Linked DNA regions of Pseudosulfitobacter pseudonitzschiae. The protein of the gene in region 1 binds, or shares a complex with, the protein of each later gene. Links are inferred from orthologs where the notes say so. Each region holds a gene or a part of one and is shown in the gene's direction. Other genes may lie near its edges.

The links. The genes of interacting proteins can lie anywhere in the genome.
Region 2: the proteins of SULPSESMR1_RS17090 (region 1) and dapF are in contact, whole or in part, in a solved structure (PDB 5YGU), measured with the Escherichia coli proteins. The link is inferred for Pseudosulfitobacter pseudonitzschiae from one-to-one orthologs.

What each region holds. Positions count from the first base shown.
Region 1 is NZ_CP022415.1:3,473,488-3,481,136, forward strand. Bases 2,081-5,058 are described here. They hold SULPSESMR1_RS17090 (RNA pyrophosphohydrolase), read left to right. Parts: upstream 2,081-3,317; coding sequence 3,318-3,800; downstream 3,801-5,058. Other genes in these bases: SULPSESMR1_RS17085 (NADPH-dependent 2,4-dienoyl-CoA reductase), read right to left, coding at 2,081-3,206; SULPSESMR1_RS17095 (GNAT family N-acetyltransferase), read right to left, coding at 3,804-4,400; SULPSESMR1_RS17100 (adenosine kinase), read right to left, coding at 4,400-5,058. Outside these bases: SULPSESMR1_RS17070 (ArsR/SmtB family transcription factor), read right to left, coding at 1-348; SULPSESMR1_RS17075 (NIPSNAP family protein), read left to right, coding at 419-724; SULPSESMR1_RS17080 (antibiotic biosynthesis monooxygenase family protein), read left to right, coding at 721-1,083; more of SULPSESMR1_RS17085, read right to left, coding at 1,176-2,080; more of SULPSESMR1_RS17100, read right to left, coding at 5,059-5,389; nth (endonuclease III), read right to left, coding at 5,386-6,030; SULPSESMR1_RS17110 (Hint domain-containing protein), read left to right, coding at 6,183-6,860; SULPSESMR1_RS17115 (methylated-DNA--[protein]-cysteine S-methyltransferase), read left to right, coding at 6,912-7,649. UniProt on the Escherichia coli protein: Master regulator of 5'-end-dependent mRNA decay.
Region 2 is NZ_CP022415.1:3,010,116-3,017,537, forward strand. Bases 1,488-4,238 are described here. They hold dapF (diaminopimelate epimerase), read left to right. Parts: upstream 1,488-2,321; coding sequence 2,322-3,155; downstream 3,156-4,238. Other genes in these bases: SULPSESMR1_RS14845 (hypothetical protein), read left to right, coding at 1,591-1,971; mtaB (tRNA (N(6)-L-threonylcarbamoyladenosine(37)-C(2))-methylthiotransferase MtaB), read left to right, coding at 3,152-4,238. In the rest of the region: SULPSESMR1_RS14835 (DUF4139 domain-containing protein), read left to right, coding at 1-174; SULPSESMR1_RS14840 (carbonic anhydrase), read right to left, coding at 757-1,416; more of mtaB, read left to right, coding at 4,239-4,399; SULPSESMR1_RS14865 (cytochrome c1), read right to left, coding at 4,484-5,332; petB (cytochrome b), read right to left, coding at 5,346-6,692; petA (ubiquinol-cytochrome c reductase iron-sulfur subunit), read right to left, coding at 6,707-7,288. UniProt on the Escherichia coli protein: Involved in the succinylase branch of the L-lysine biosynthesis and in the biosynthesis of the pentapeptide incorporated in the peptidoglycan moiety. Catalyzes the stereoinversion of LL-2,6-diaminopimelate (L,L-DAP) to meso-diaminopimelate (meso-DAP).

The sequences.
Region 1 (7,649 bases):
GTGGTTATAGCAGACGCGCGCGGTGCGCAGTTCGATGTCTTTCGGCCCCTGACGGGTGCGCAAATGGCCGTGATTGGCGGCCAGCCCCATCATTGCCTCGATGGTGTGGGCCACCTCTTCGGTGGCCAGCGCGAAATAGCGGTGTCGCCCCTGTTTGCGGCGCAGCAGCAGACCGCCCTGTTCCAGCTTGGCCAGATGCGAAGATGCGGTTGCAGCGGTCACGCCCGCTTCTGCGGCCAGTTCCGATGCCGTCAGCGCACGGCCCGACATCAGCGCCGTCAGGATATTGGCGCGGGCGGGGTCGCCCATCAACATGGCGATCTGTGTAAAATCGGGGCCTTCTTTCATACTTTGATGTTAATCGAAGCATTCCCGTCCGGCAATCGCGTATCACCACACAGCAACAAGGAGACTGACTATGCTGACCTGTGTGATCCGTTACCAGATCGACCCGACCCAACCGGACGCCTTTGCGCAATATGCGCGCAACTGGGGGCAGGTGATCCCGCGCTGCGGGGCTGACCTGGTGGGATATTTCGCCCCGCACGAGGGGTCATCGACGCTGGCCTATGGCATCTATCATGTGAAATCACTGGCGGAGTACGAAGCCTATCGGGCACGGTTGGCGGCGGACCCGCTGGGGCGGGAAAACTATGCCTTTGCGCAATCGCGGAAATTTCTGCTGCGCGAAGACAGAACTTGGCTGAGAAAGGTATCGGGATGATTGCAGTTATATTCGAAGTGGAACCGGCGGAAGGCAAACGCGACGCCTATCTGGACATCGCAGCGGCCATGCGCCCGCTGGTAAACGAGGTCGAAGGATTTCTGGGTGTCGAACGGTTCGAAAGCCTGACAACACCGGGTAAGCTGCTGTCGCTGTCGTTCTTCGAGGATGAGGCGGCGGTGGAGCGGTGGCGTACTCTGACGGCACATCGCGGGGCGCAGGCCAAGGGGCGGGGCGGTGTATTTGCCGATTATCGTTTGCGCGTGGCCCATGTGATCCGCGATTACGGGATGTTCGACCGCGCCGATGCACCCGACGACAGCCGTGTTGTACATGACGGAACCAAACGGAGCGCCTGACGGCGCACGCGATGTTTTGCGCCTTGCGGCGCGACAAGGGGGCTTTCGGCCCCCTCACACTCCCCCGAGGCTATTTCGGGCCAAAAGAACGATTACAGGGTTGCGGCGAGCCGTGTGCCCTGATTGATGGCCCGTTTGGCGTCGAGTTCGGCAGCCACGTCAGCGCCACCAATGACATGGCATTTGGTGCCTTGTTGATCCAGCGCGTCGGCAAGGCTGCGATCGGGGATTTGCCCTGCACAGAGCACGATGGTCTCGGCGGCGACAGTCTGCGGGTTTTCGCGGGCTTCGCCGAAAGAGATGTGAAGCCCGTCATGGTCGATGCGTTCATAGTTTACACCGCCGACAAAGGTGACGTCTTTCATTTTGAGGGCAGCGCGGTGAATCCAGCCGGTGGTTTTGCCCAGACGTTTGCCATGCTTTTCCGCCTTGCGTTGCAGCAAGGTGATGGCACGGGCGGGATGGCCGGGTTGTGGCCCCTGCGGGTCAATGCCGCCGCGGTATTCGGCAGGATCGGCAACGCCCCATTCGCGCATCCATTCGGGCAGGTGTTCGGTGGTGCTGTGACCGTCTTCTTCCGACAGGAATTCGGAGACGTCAAAGCCGATACCCCCCGCGCCGATGACCGCGACGGATTTTCCGACGGGCTTTTTGTGGCGCAGCACATCGATATAGTCCATCACGTTGGGGCCGTCCTGACCTTGGATTTCCGGATCACGCGGCAGCACACCGGTGGCAATGATAACCTCGTCATAGCCTTTCAGCATCTCGGGGGTGGCTGTGGTGCCAAGCTGTGTGGCTATGCCCAGCGTGTCGACCATTGTGCGATACCAGTCGACCAGCCCATGGAATTCTTCCTTGCCAGGGATTTGTTTGGCCATGTTCAGCTGGCCGCCAACCTCGTCTGCCTTGTCGAACAGCGTGACGGTGTGGCCGCGCTGTGCGGCGGTGATGGCAGTGGACAGGCCAGCCGGACCTGCTCCGACGACGGCGATGGATTTGGGGCTGTCGGTCGGTTCGATCGGCAGTTCGGTTTCATAGCAGGCCTGCGGGTTTACCAGACACGTGCTGATCTTGCCTCCGAATGTATGGTCGAGGCAGGCCTGATTGCAGGCAATGCAGGGCGCGATCTGGGCGGCTTTGCCCGCTGCGGCCTTGGATACGAAATGCGGATCGGCCAGCATCGGGCGGGCCATCGACACCATGTCGGCGCAGCCGGTGGACAGCAGTTCTTCGGCGACATCGGGCGTGTTGATGCGGTTCGAGGTGATGATGGGAATGTTCACCTGTCCCATCAGTTTCTTGGTGACCCATGCGAACGCGGCGCGGGGCACCGAGGTGGCGATGGTGGGAATGCGCGCCTCGTGCCAGCCGATGCCGGTGTTGATGATGGTGGCGCCTGCCTTTTCGATCTCCTTGGCCAGTTGCACGACCTCGTCAAAGGTCGAGCCATCGGGCACCAGATCGATCATCGACAGCCGGTAGATGATGATGAAATCGTCGCCCACCGCCGCACGGGTGCGGCGGACCACGTCTATCGGCAGGCGCATCCGGTTCTCGTAAGAGCCGCCCCAGCGGTCGGTGCGCTTGTTGGTGTGGGTGACAAGGAACTGGTTCAGGAAATACCCTTCCGAGCCCATGATCTCGACGCCGTCATAGCCAGCCTCGCGGGCCCGCGCCGCTGTGGCCACGATGTCGCTGATCTGTTTTTCGATCCCGTCTTCGTCCAGCTCGTTCGGCGCAAAGGGCGAGATGGGCGATTTGACCGGGCTAGGCGCCACGCAATGCGGGCTAAAGGCATAGCGGCCCGCGTGCAGGATCTGCATCGCGATCTTGCCGCCTGCTTCGTGCACCCGATCGGTCACGACGCTGTGGTTCTTGATGTCCTCATCCGTCGCCAACATCGCCGCGCCGGGGGCAACCGCGCCTTCCATGTTGGGGCCGATGCCACCCGTCACCATCAGGCCCACATCACCGCGCGCGCGTTCGGCGTAAAACTCTGCCACACGGTTCCAGTCCTTGGTTTCCTCAAGGCCGGTGTGCATGGAGCCCATGAGCACGCGGTTTTTCAAAGTGGTAAAGCCAAGATCGAGCGGGGCGAGCATGTGGCGGTAAGCTGTCATGGAATCCTCCGGCGGTGTGATTTCGCGCTATTTCGCCCCAGTTGGGCGGGAATGTCATGTGCAACGCGGCGTAAGGCAATATATCACAGGCCTGAGCGACAGGAGAACGAGATGACACCAGAAGAGATTGACGCACTGCCATACCGGCGTAACGTGGGCGTGATGCTGGTCAACGCCGATGGCCATGTGTGGGTCGGGCAACGCCATGACCGGTTCAAGGAATTCTGGCAGATGCCCCAAGGTGGTGTGGACGAGGGCGAGGATGCGCGCGCCGCGGCTCTGCGCGAGCTGGAAGAGGAAACCGGTGTGCCGTCTTCGATGGTCGAGGTAATTGCCGAGACTGGCACATGGTTGCCCTACAATCTGCCGCATGACGTGGTGCCCAATATATGGGGCGGCAAGTATCGCGGGCAGGAACAAAAGTGGTTCCTGCTGCGGTTCAAGGGTGTGGATGCGGATGTGAACATCCAGACCGAAAAGCCGGAGTTTGTGGCGTGGAAATGGATCGACCCCGATGCGGTGGTCGCGGGGATCGTGCCCTTCAAACGCGATGTTTATGCCGCCGTTCTGGCCGAGTTCAAACCCTATTTGTGAGGCTTAGGGCACCAGCAGCGGCACATGCGGGGCAAGGTTGTTGTCAAAGCCCTTGGCCACGCGCGGATCATCGTCAATCTCGATCTGTTGACGGATCGGTGTAAAACCTGCACGGCGGTAGAACCCCAGCGCTTGCGGGCTGTCCAGCGTGCAGGTGTGCACATGAAAACGGGTGATATCGCGCGCCCATGCCTGATCAATCGCTGTGTCCATCAAAAAACGCCCCGCACCTGACCCGATCAGGTCGGCGGTGACGCCGAAAAACGCCAGTTCGCATTCGCCTGATGTGCGAAAGTCCAGCTCCAGCAAGGCGGCGTCGCTGTCACCCTTGGACAGGGTCCAGATCGCCACATCGTCGCTGTGAATGATCGCGGCCAGTGCCTTATCCGACAGGCCACGGCGCGAGAACCAAAGCCAGTCTTCGCCCACGGCCTGAAAGATGCGGCGATACCAGTCCAGCGGCGGTTTTTCGACGCGGCGCAGCGTCCAGCTCTCGGGTACTGGTCGCCCCGAGATGTCGGCGGGGGCGCGCATTTCCAGATGGGTAACAACCGTGGCGATCTTCCCCAAGGGTACGTCGTGCAGTCCGTCCGCCAGCATCAGACCAGACCCTCCTTGCGGAACACCTCCATCATGTCCTTTTCGGGACGGGGGCCGACATGGCTGATGACTTCGGCAGCGCAGGCGTTGCCCATACGCCCGCAGGTGGCCAGATCGCGGCCCGTGGCAAGGCCATAGAGGAAGCCGGCGGCGAACTGATCGCCTGCCCCTGTTGCATCGACTGGCACCACCTTGGTCACGGGCACCTCCACGCGTTCGCCGTTGCGGATCAGGGTCACGCCGTCGCCGGAACGGGTGCAGACCACGGTTGCGCACATGGCGGCGGTTTTGGTCAATGCGGCCTCGAGGTCGTCTGTCTGGAACAGGGATCTGATCTCGGCCTCGTTTCCGATGACATAGTCCAGCTCTTGGCCAATCATGCGCAGGAAATCGGCGCGGTGGCGGTCAACACAAAAGGGGTCGGAAATGGCGATCCCAGACATGCCGCCTGCTGCACGGGTCAGGCGCGATGCTTGTTGAAACGCCTCTTTGCCGTGGTCCTTGTCGAACAGGTAACCTTCGAGGAACATGATCTTGGCGGCAGAGGCCACAGCGTCGGGTACATCGGCGGGGCCCAGATCGGTCGAGATGCCCAGATAGGTGTTCATCGACCGTTCGCCATCTGGCGAGACAAAGATCATCGACCGCGACGTGGGCAGATTGCCGCCCGCCACGGGGGCGTTAACGAAATCAGTGCCCACATCTGTCATCACATCGGCATAGAACCGGCCCAATGTGTCATCGTTCACACGGCCGATAAAAGCAGTGTTCAGCCCCAGCGCGCCAACGCCTGCAATAGTGTTGGCGACCGATCCACCGGGGGTTTGAAGGCGATCTTTCATCGCGCCGTACAGCACCTCGGCCCGTTCGCGTTCAATCAACTGCATGATGCCTTTTTCGATGCCCATATTGCCCAGAAACTGGTCGTCGGCATGAGAAATAACATCGACAACGGCATTGCCGATGCCAACAAGTTCGTATTGGATCATTGGGTTTTGTCCTCGAATTGGCAGAGATCGCGGATGATGCATGTGGGGCACTGCGGCTTGCGCGCCTTGCAGTGATAGCGACCGTGCAGGATCATCCAGTGGTGGGCGTGTTGCTGGAATTCAGCGGGAATGTTGTCTTCGATGGCGCGCTCGACCGCATCCACGGTCTTGCCGGGGGCGATGCCGGAGCGGTTGCCAAGACGGAAGATGTGGGTATCAACTGCTTGCGCGGGATAATTCCACCACATATTTAGCACGACATTGGCGGTTTTGCGGCCCACACCGGGCAGCGATTGCAGCGCGGCGCGCGATGACGGAACTTCGCCACCGTACTCGTCCACTAAAATCTGGCTGAGCTTCATCACGTTCTTGGCCTTTTGGCGGAACAGTCCGATGGATTTGATGTGCTCTGTCAGCCCCTCAAGGCCCAGATCCAGCATTTGTTGCGGGGTGTCCACGGCTGCGAACAGCGATTTGGTGGCTTTGTTCACGCCCGCATCGGTGGCCTGCGCGCTTAATGCGACAGCGACCACCAGCGTATAGGCGTTGGAGTGATGCAATTCGCCCTCGGGTTCGGGCTCTGCATCGCGGAAGCGGTCAAAGATCTGATAGATCGTGTGATAATCAAGCTGCTTTACCATCGCTCTCCTATGCGGGTTTTGGCGCTTGCGGGCAAGCGGGCAACCACTAAATCGCTACAATCCAATGCACCGCGTGCTTTGCGGGTCAGCCCCTTTTAAGTTTTGGGCGATATTCGTGGGCCAATCGCGCGATACGAGGGGACGGCGGGCAGATGAACACAACCACACGACAAGGCGCAGACAGAACCGGATTCTTGCGCGCGGCGGCGGTGCTGACCAGTTTCGGGCCTGGCACAATGCTGCAAACCGACGAGGGCGAGGTGCCGGTTGAATGGCTGGACACCCAACACAAGCTGGTCACGCGCGATCACGGCGCGCAGCCGATCTTGCGGATCAACCGGATTCGCCTGCTGCGTTCTGACCTTCAGCAGCATCCGGAATTTGCGCCCGTGGTCATGCTGCCGGACACTTTTGGTCCGATGATACCGGGGCACCATGTGCGCCTGTCTCCCAATTCGCTGGTGCTTTACCGGTCATGGCGCGCCCAACTGCATTACGGCACAAACGAGGTGTTGGTGCCGGGTGCAACACTGGCCGACAAGATGCCACTGCGCCGTCCGGCAGATACGACGTTTGTTTATACGCAGATACTGATGCAGCGGCATGAATTGCTTTACATCGAGGGCATGTGGGTCGGGTCGATGCTTTTCGCCGATCTGAATACGATCGGCTCGGTCGGTGATGACGGCTTGGTGGCTGTATTGGGCAAGACACCGATGATAGCAGCGCGCCCGATCCTGACGCAGGACGAGGCACGGGGGCTGGTCGATCAGGATCTGGCCGAGGGGCAGGCCGTTGGCGTCTGCGATACGTCTTCACAAAGCAACTGAATGCGCAGCTTTCGGGTCGCGAGGGGGCATATTGCGCGCTAGATTGGCCCTATGGAACAGCACAGCAACACCGAAGACGGATACCACTATCACATTGTGCGCCGCGCGATTGAATTGGTGGATGACAAGGGCAGCGGCCTGACGCTGGACGATCTGGCGCACGAGATGGGCATGAGCCCTGCGCATTTTCAGCGCGTCTTTAGCCGATGGGTGGGTGTGTCGCCCAAACGCTACCAGCAATATCTGGCGCTGGGCCATGCCAAGGCGCTGCTGGCGGCACGGTTCACCACGCTGGAAACTGCCCACGCGGCGGGGCTGTCGGGGGGCGGTCGTCTGCATGACCTGTTCTTGCGCTGGGAGGCGATGAGCCCCGGCGACTATGCCAAGGGTGGCGCGGGGCTGACGATCTTTTGGGGTTGGTTCGACAGCCCCTTCGGACCCGCTGTAGTGATGGGCACGCAAAAGGGGATCTGCGGCATGGGATTTGCCGCAGAGACCGGCGAAACCGCAGCGTTGGAGGATCTGGTCGCACGCTGGCCGGCGGCCCGTTTTGTTGAAGATCCGATGCGCTTGCGGCCTTGGGTGCTGGCGGCTTTTGGCGCCGCCGACGCCAAGCTGGAGACTGCTCCGCTCTACCTGATCGGCGCACCGTTCCAGATAAAAGTATGGGAGGCGTTGCTGCGCATCCCATCGGGCCACGTGACAACCTATTCCGAGATTGCGCAAAGCATCGGCAATCCGCGCGCGGTACGGGCGGTGGGCACCGCAGTGGGTCGCAATCCGGTCAGT
Region 2 (7,422 bases), 460 kb from region 1 along the record:
ACCCAGCAAGAAGACCTGAACATTGACTGGGCGTCGCAACCGGCCCCTACGGTTACTGACCACGATGACCGCAAGGGTATCCTGATGTGGGACATGAACCTGGCGCCCGGCGACGAATCAAATGTGACGTTGAATGTGGACATGAACTGGCCCGAGGGGAAAGTCTTGCGGTGACCGCCTGCGGGTTTGATAAACCTTAACGCCCCGGCAACCATGTTTCGGGTGTGTGCCCACTATAAGGTTTAATTACTTCATTCCAAAGACGCGTCTAAATCTCTGTTTTCAGGTAGTTTTCACCCGATACATCCACATATGCCGGCAGTTTAACGATTGGCGCAAACACTTCTTAACTTGTGTCAGACTATGGTCTTCTTGTCAGCGGATGAAACTTTGGAAGACAGGGGACATCAGCAGACACAGACCGCCCGTGTGGGGACATGGGAACAAACGGTCACTTTCTAAAGCGGCTCCGGTGGGGAGCCGACCAACCGGTGCCGCAAAAGCGCACTTGGTGAAGGCCGCTGCACGTCAGCGTGTTTTCGAAGCATAGTTCACACGCCTTCATTCAAAACGATGATTGTCAGCTGCCGCACAGGTTCAGGGGTGGACCGAAGCAGTCTGTTCAAGGTCGGGCCTAGGGTACTGCAGCGGTTGCATTGCGCTCCGCCAGATGCAGTCCCCGACGTGGCCAGTCGCGTGGAACATAAGATAGAAGGTGGCGATGCTCTGGTGTGAGGATCGCCACCTTTTCGTATGTCAGGTGGTTGAAACCGGCAGGAATTTTTCATCGTGATGGTTGTAATATTCCAACCCACCCTCGCCGATGTCCATCCACAACCCGTGCATCGTCAATTCGCCCGAAGCCAGACGGTCCGAGACAAAGGGGAAGGTCAACAGATTTTCCAGCGACGCGACAACCGCGTGTTTCTCAAGCTGTTGTATCTGCACTTTTGGATCAGGCTCGTTCGCGACCAGATCGTATTTGGGGCGCAGAATGTCCATCCAGCGACCAACAAAGCTGGTTTTCTCTTCCAGCTCGGGCGCTTTGCCCTGACACATGTCGATACAGCCCTGAACGCCGCCGCAGTTGGAATGGCCCATCACGATCAGATGCGCCACTTTCAGTACGGTCACAGCATACTCGACCGCAGCTGACGTGCCGTGATGGTCGCCATCCGGCTCGTAGGGGGGCACAAGGTTGGCAATGTTGCGGTGAATAAAGAATTCGCCCTGATCCGCGCCAAAGATCGACGTTACATGCACACGGCTGTCGCAGCACGAAATCATCATCGCGCGTGGACGTTGACCTTCGTTTGCCAGTCGCCGGTACCATGCCTGATTATCGGCATATCCCGTGGCTTTCCAGCCATGATAGCGTTGTAGCAAATAGCTGGGAAGTGGCTTCACGTTGTGCATTTTTGTGGTCCTCTCGCTTGGGGCCTCGGGTCGGGTGACGCCCGCGATACAGCGAATTCTACCCAATTTCGAGAGAAAATCGTCTCCCTGCCCCGCAGGCATCAACCAAATGCCAACAAGTGTGATCCTAAGGTGCGCTCAGGCCGTGGGGGCCAACAAGGGGTGATCACCAAAATGAGCTTTATAACACACATCAATCCACGCGAGGCGGTAGCCGTTAACAATGACCGTCTGGGCGCACTATACGCCCAACTGGGCGATGTCAGCGCCGAAGATGTACTGTGCCGCGCCATGGAGGAACTGGCATTGCGTATGTCCCACTGCGAGCGTCTGTTTCGCGCCGACGACTTTGACGCGCTGCGCAAAAGTGCACGATCGCTGATCGCTATCGCCGAACAGATCGGCATGGATATTCTGGCGCGAGTTGCTGCCGACGTGACCTATTGCATTGACCGCAGGGATACCGTGGCGCTGGCCGCCACGTTGAACCGGCTGATGCGCACGGGCGAAGGGTCACTGACAGCTGTTTGGGATTTGCAGGACATCACGCTTTAGGCTTTCCGCTTCTGCCAATCCGCGCACGTGGATGCAGCGCCGGTGCGTTCGGTTGCGGCAATACATGTCGGTAAAAACCCACAGTACAAGCGACTGGAATTATCTCTGAAAAACCAAAGCGCCATGCCCAGCAACGAAAGTTGCAACCGGCATGGCGTTTTTGGTAAAGTGGTGAGCCGTGTTGGGTTCGAACCAACGACCTACTGATTAAAAGTCAGTTGCTCTACCAACTGAGCTAACGGCCCACTAGGCGGCTAACTAGAAAGAGTTGGCGGGACGGTCAAGCCCTATTCACCAACTTTATTGGCGCGGTACTGGATTCACCCTCGCGGCGGAGTTATATGCCCCCGATGGCACAGGATTATGAAACAAATTTGCCGTTCATGAAAATGCACGGGCTGGGCAACGACTTTGTTGTTGTAGACGCGCGCGCGCGCAGCGTGGTGATCACGCCTGCATTGGCCAAGGCTCTTGGCGACCGGCACCGCGGCGTGGGGTTCGACCAATTGGCCGTGATCGGCAAAGGTGCGGGCGATGCGCACCTGACCTTTTACAATTCCGACGGCACATTATCTGCGGCCTGCGGCAATGCGACCCGCTGCATCGCGCGCTATCTGATGGATGAAAGCGGCGCGGACAGCCTGCACCTGACCACAGACCGTGGCGATCTGGCTGCAAGGGACATGGGCGACGGGATCACTTCGGTGAACATGGGTCATCCGCAGTTGAACTGGGCTGACATTCCGCTGGCGCATGACATGGACACGCTGGAATTACCCATCGAGGGCGCGCCTACAGCGACCGGCATGGGCAACCCGCATTGCACCTTTTTTGTCGATGACGCCGAGGCGGTGAATATGACCGAACTTGGCCCCCGCATCGAGCATCACCCGCTGTATCCGCAGCGCACCAATGTGCAGGTGGCGCAGATCACCGGCCGCGACCGCATCCGCATGCGTGTGTGGGAGCGTGGCGTGGGGCTGACACTGGCCTCGGGGTCGTCCTCGTGCGCGACTGCCGTGGCGGCAGCGCGACGTGGTCTGACGAGGCGCGATGTGGTCATTGATCTGGACGGCGGGCAGTTGCGTGTTGAATGGCGCGAAGATGGCGTCTGGATGACGGGTGCCACGATGCACGTCTTTTCGGGACAACTGACTCAGGCGTTTCTGGACAGCCTGTCATGAGCGCCCCGATCTTTTCGAATCACGGCTGCCGTCTGAACGCCTACGAACTTGAGGCGATGAAGGAACTGGCCGCCAGTGCGGGTCTGCAAGACGCCGTGGTGGTCAACACCTGCGCTGTCACCGCCGAGGCCGTGCGCAAAGCCCGTCAGGACATCCGCAAGCTGCGCAAGGCGAACCCGAATGCGCGTCTGATCGTCACGGGCTGTGCGGCCCAGACCGAACCCGACACCTTTGCCAATATGGCCGAGGTAGACGCGGTAATCGGCAACACTGAAAAGATGCAGCAGACCACATGGTCGGGCTTGGCCGGAGATTTCGGCACCGAGCCTGTGCAAGTGGACGACATCATGTCGGTGACGGAAACCGCAGGCCACCTGATTGACGGCTTTGGCACGCGCAGCCGTGCCTATGTTCAGGTCCAGAACGGGTGTGATCACCGCTGCACCTTCTGCATCATCCCCTTCGGGCGCGGAAACTCGCGTTCGGTCCCTGCGGGTGTTGTGGTGGACCAGATCAAACGGCTGGTGGACCGCGGCTATAACGAGGTTGTGCTGACCGGCGTGGACCTGACATCGTGGGGGGCAGACCTGCCTGCTGCGCCGCGTCTGGGCGATTTGGTGATGCGCATTCTGAAGCTGGTGCCCGACCTGCCACGCCTGCGGATCAGTTCGATTGATTCGATCGAGGTGGACGACGCACTGATGCAGGCGATTGCCACCGAAGCGCGGTTGATGCCGCACCTGCACCTGTCCCTGCAACACGGCGACGACCTGATTCTGAAGCGGATGAAACGGCGGCACCTGCGGGGCGACGCCATCCGCTTTGCACAAGAGGCGCGCGCCCTGCGGCCTGACATGACATTCGGTGCCGACATCATCGCCGGCTTCCCGACCGAGACCGAGGCGCATTTCGAAAACGCGCTGGCTCTGGTCGAGGAATGCGATCTGACGTGGCTGCACGTCTTTCCCTATTCGCCCCGCCCCGGCACACCGGCAGCACGGATGCCGCAAGTGGACGGGCGCGCGATCAAGGCGCGGGCTGCACGGCTGCGGGCAGCGGGTGACGCGCAGGTTCAGCGCCACCTGAGCGCACAGGTGGGTCGCACCCATCATATCCTGATGGAAAGCCCGCACATGGGGCGCACTGCCCAGTTTACCGAGGTGCATTTCGCGGCCCCCCAGACCGAGGGCAGCATCGTCACAGGCACGATCAACGGACAGTTGGACAACCACTTGCTGGCCTGACCCGGCCAGCCCGACCGCCCGCAACGAAAAACCCCCGCCCTGTCGCCAGCGCGGGGGTTTGTCATGTTGTCTCAAGCGTCAGGATCAATCCTTGCGCTTGTACTTTTTCTTGACCGGCGCCCAAAGGCGTTTGTTCGTCAGGTACAGCAGCACCGACAGGATCGTCAGGAACAGCACGCCAACAAAACCGGCTTGCTTGCGCTGTGACAACTTGGGTTCAGCCGTCCACATCAGAAACGCCGCAACGTCCTGCGCTTCGTGATGCAACTCGTTCGAGTGGCCATCCGCAAATTCGACGTCTTCACCAGCCAGCGGCGGGGCCATAGCGATCCAGCTGCCGGGGTACATATGACCACCGTCCTCGTCCTTGCAGTCCTCGGGGTAACCGCCAGCGGTAAAGGCGGTGTTGTAATACCCTGCGAAATCTTCAGGCGCGCAGCTAGGTGGGTCTTCATAGCTGATCAACAGCGTAGCGATGTATTCCGGACCGCCGATGCCCTTCAACAGCTGGTTGATGCCCAGACCGTAAGGGCCATGAAAACCGGCGCGCGCCTTGGCCATCAGGCTAAGGTCGGGCGCGTTTTCAAGGGCCGAACGCGGAAAGTGGTCAACCGGGGTGCCGGGGCGCGTGTCATCCAGTTCGGGGTCGAAAACCTCGAATTGTTCGGCATAGGCGCGTACCTGATCCTCGGGCAGGCTGGGCCCGCCCTCGTCCGCCAAAGTGCGCAGCGGGACGAACTTCAGACCGTGACAAGCCGCGCAAACCTCGGTGTAGATCTGAAGGCCGCGCTGCAGCTGGTTGGTGTCATAGGTGCCGAACGGACCGTCGAAGGGAAAGTCGAAGTTTTCGACATGCGCTTCTCCGCCAGCGGCATAAGCGCCCCCTGCCAGACCAAAGGCCACGGCAGCGCCAAGTGCGATTTTCTTGAACATGGTGCTCATCCTCTTATTCCGCAGGCTGCGACGCGGCATCGGCCTTGGCCGAACCGGTCTTGGCCACTTTTGCGGCAAAGTCGTCTTCGATCGTCGCGGGCTGTGCGTCGGGTTTTTCAATCACACCCAGCAACGGCAGGATGACGAGGAAATAACCGAACCAATAAGCCGAGGCGATCAGCGAGAAGCTGGCGTAAGGCTCTTCCGCTGGCATGGCACCCAGCCACATCAATGCGAAGAAGTCGACAACCAGAAGCGCGAACCACATCTTGAACATCGGACGATAGCGGCCCGATCGTACCGAAGAGGTATCCAGCCACGGCACCAGCGCCATCACAGCAATCGCACCAAACATCGCCAAGACACCAAAGAACTTGGCGTCAACAATGCCACCGGTCACGAACGATGCAATCTGCACCACCCACACATCCGAGGTAAATGCCCGGAGGATCGCGTAGAACGGCAGGAAATACCACTCGGGAACAATGTGCGCAGGCGTCGAAAGCGGATTTGCTTCCAGATAGTTGTCGGGGTGACCCAGATAGTTCGGCATGAAGCCGACAACCGCAAAGAACACCACCAGAATGACGGCCAGCGCGAACAGATCCTTGATGACAAAGTACGGCCAGAACGGCAGCGTGTCTTTCTCGGCTTCTTCTTTCGAACCTTTACGCACATCAACACCTGTGGGGTTGTTGTTGCCGGTCGAGTGGAAGGCCCAGACGTGAACAATAACCAGACCCGCAATCAGGAAAGGCAGCAGATAGTGCAGGCTGAAGAAACGGTTCAGCGTCGCGTTGCCCACCGCAGGTCCGCCCAACAGGAACGTTTGCAGGCCCTCACCGATGAACGGGATTGCACCGAACAGGCCGGTGATAACCGTAGCACCCCAGAACGACATCTGGCCCCAAGGCAAAACGTAGCCCATAAAGCCGGTTGCCATCATCAGCAGATAGATCAGCATGCCGATGATCCACGTGATTTCGCGCGGGGCCTTGTAAGACCCGTAGTAGAGACCGCGGAAGATGTGGGCATAAACAGCAACAAAGAACAGCGAAGCGCCGTTCGCGTGCATGTACCGCAGCATATAGCCGCCGTTCACGTCACGCATGATATGCTCGACGCTGGCAAAGGCCATGTCGACATGCGGTGTATAGTGCATCACCAAGACGATACCGGTGACGATTTGCAAGACCAGACAGAACACCAGAACAATGCCCCAGATCCACATCCAGTTCAGGTTCTTGGGTGTGGGGATCATCAATGTGTCGTACAGCAAACCAACAACGGGCAGACGGCTGTGAAGCCATTTCTCTGCACCGGTTTTCGGTTCGTAATGGTCGTGAGGAATTCCAGACATTGCGTTCCCTTCCCTTAACCCAGTTTAATCGTGGTTTCGTCCACGAATTCAGCCACAGGAACCGGAAGGTTCTCGGGTGCTGGCCCTTTGCGGATACGGCCCGCGGTATCATAGTGCGAACCGTGGCAGGGGCAGAACCACCCGCCAAAGTCGCCAGCATCGCCCAAAGGCACACAACCAAGGTGCGTACAAACGCCCATCATCACCAGCCATTCGCTGTCCGTGCCGGCTTCACCGCCCGGAGGAACCAGCGACCGGTTCGGGTCTGTTGCAGGCGCATCGCCTGCAATGTTCGCGTTGCGTGCAATCGGGTCGGGCAGCGCTTCCATCTCGACCCCGTTTGCCGCGGCGACTTCGGCCTCGGTGCGGCGACGGATAAACACGGGCTTGCCCAGCCATTTCACGGTCAGCTGTGTACCCGGATCGATGCCGGAAACGTCAACACGGATCGACGACAGCGCCTTAACGTCCGCCGAGGGGTTCATCTGATTGACCAGCGGCCAGACGGCGGCACCTACAGCGACAGCACCTGCACCCGCAGTTGCGTAGTACAGGAAATCGCGCCGGTTGCCGTCGTGTTCATCTGTGTGGGACACGGGGTTTTCTCCAACTCTCTTGACCCTCGGGGTCATTCGCCAATGGGGCCGCACATCAAAGCGCAGCCTTCCTCGGGGCGTATCTAACGGGGTGAACCTGTCCAGTCCAGCATCATTGATGTCGCACGTCGTCG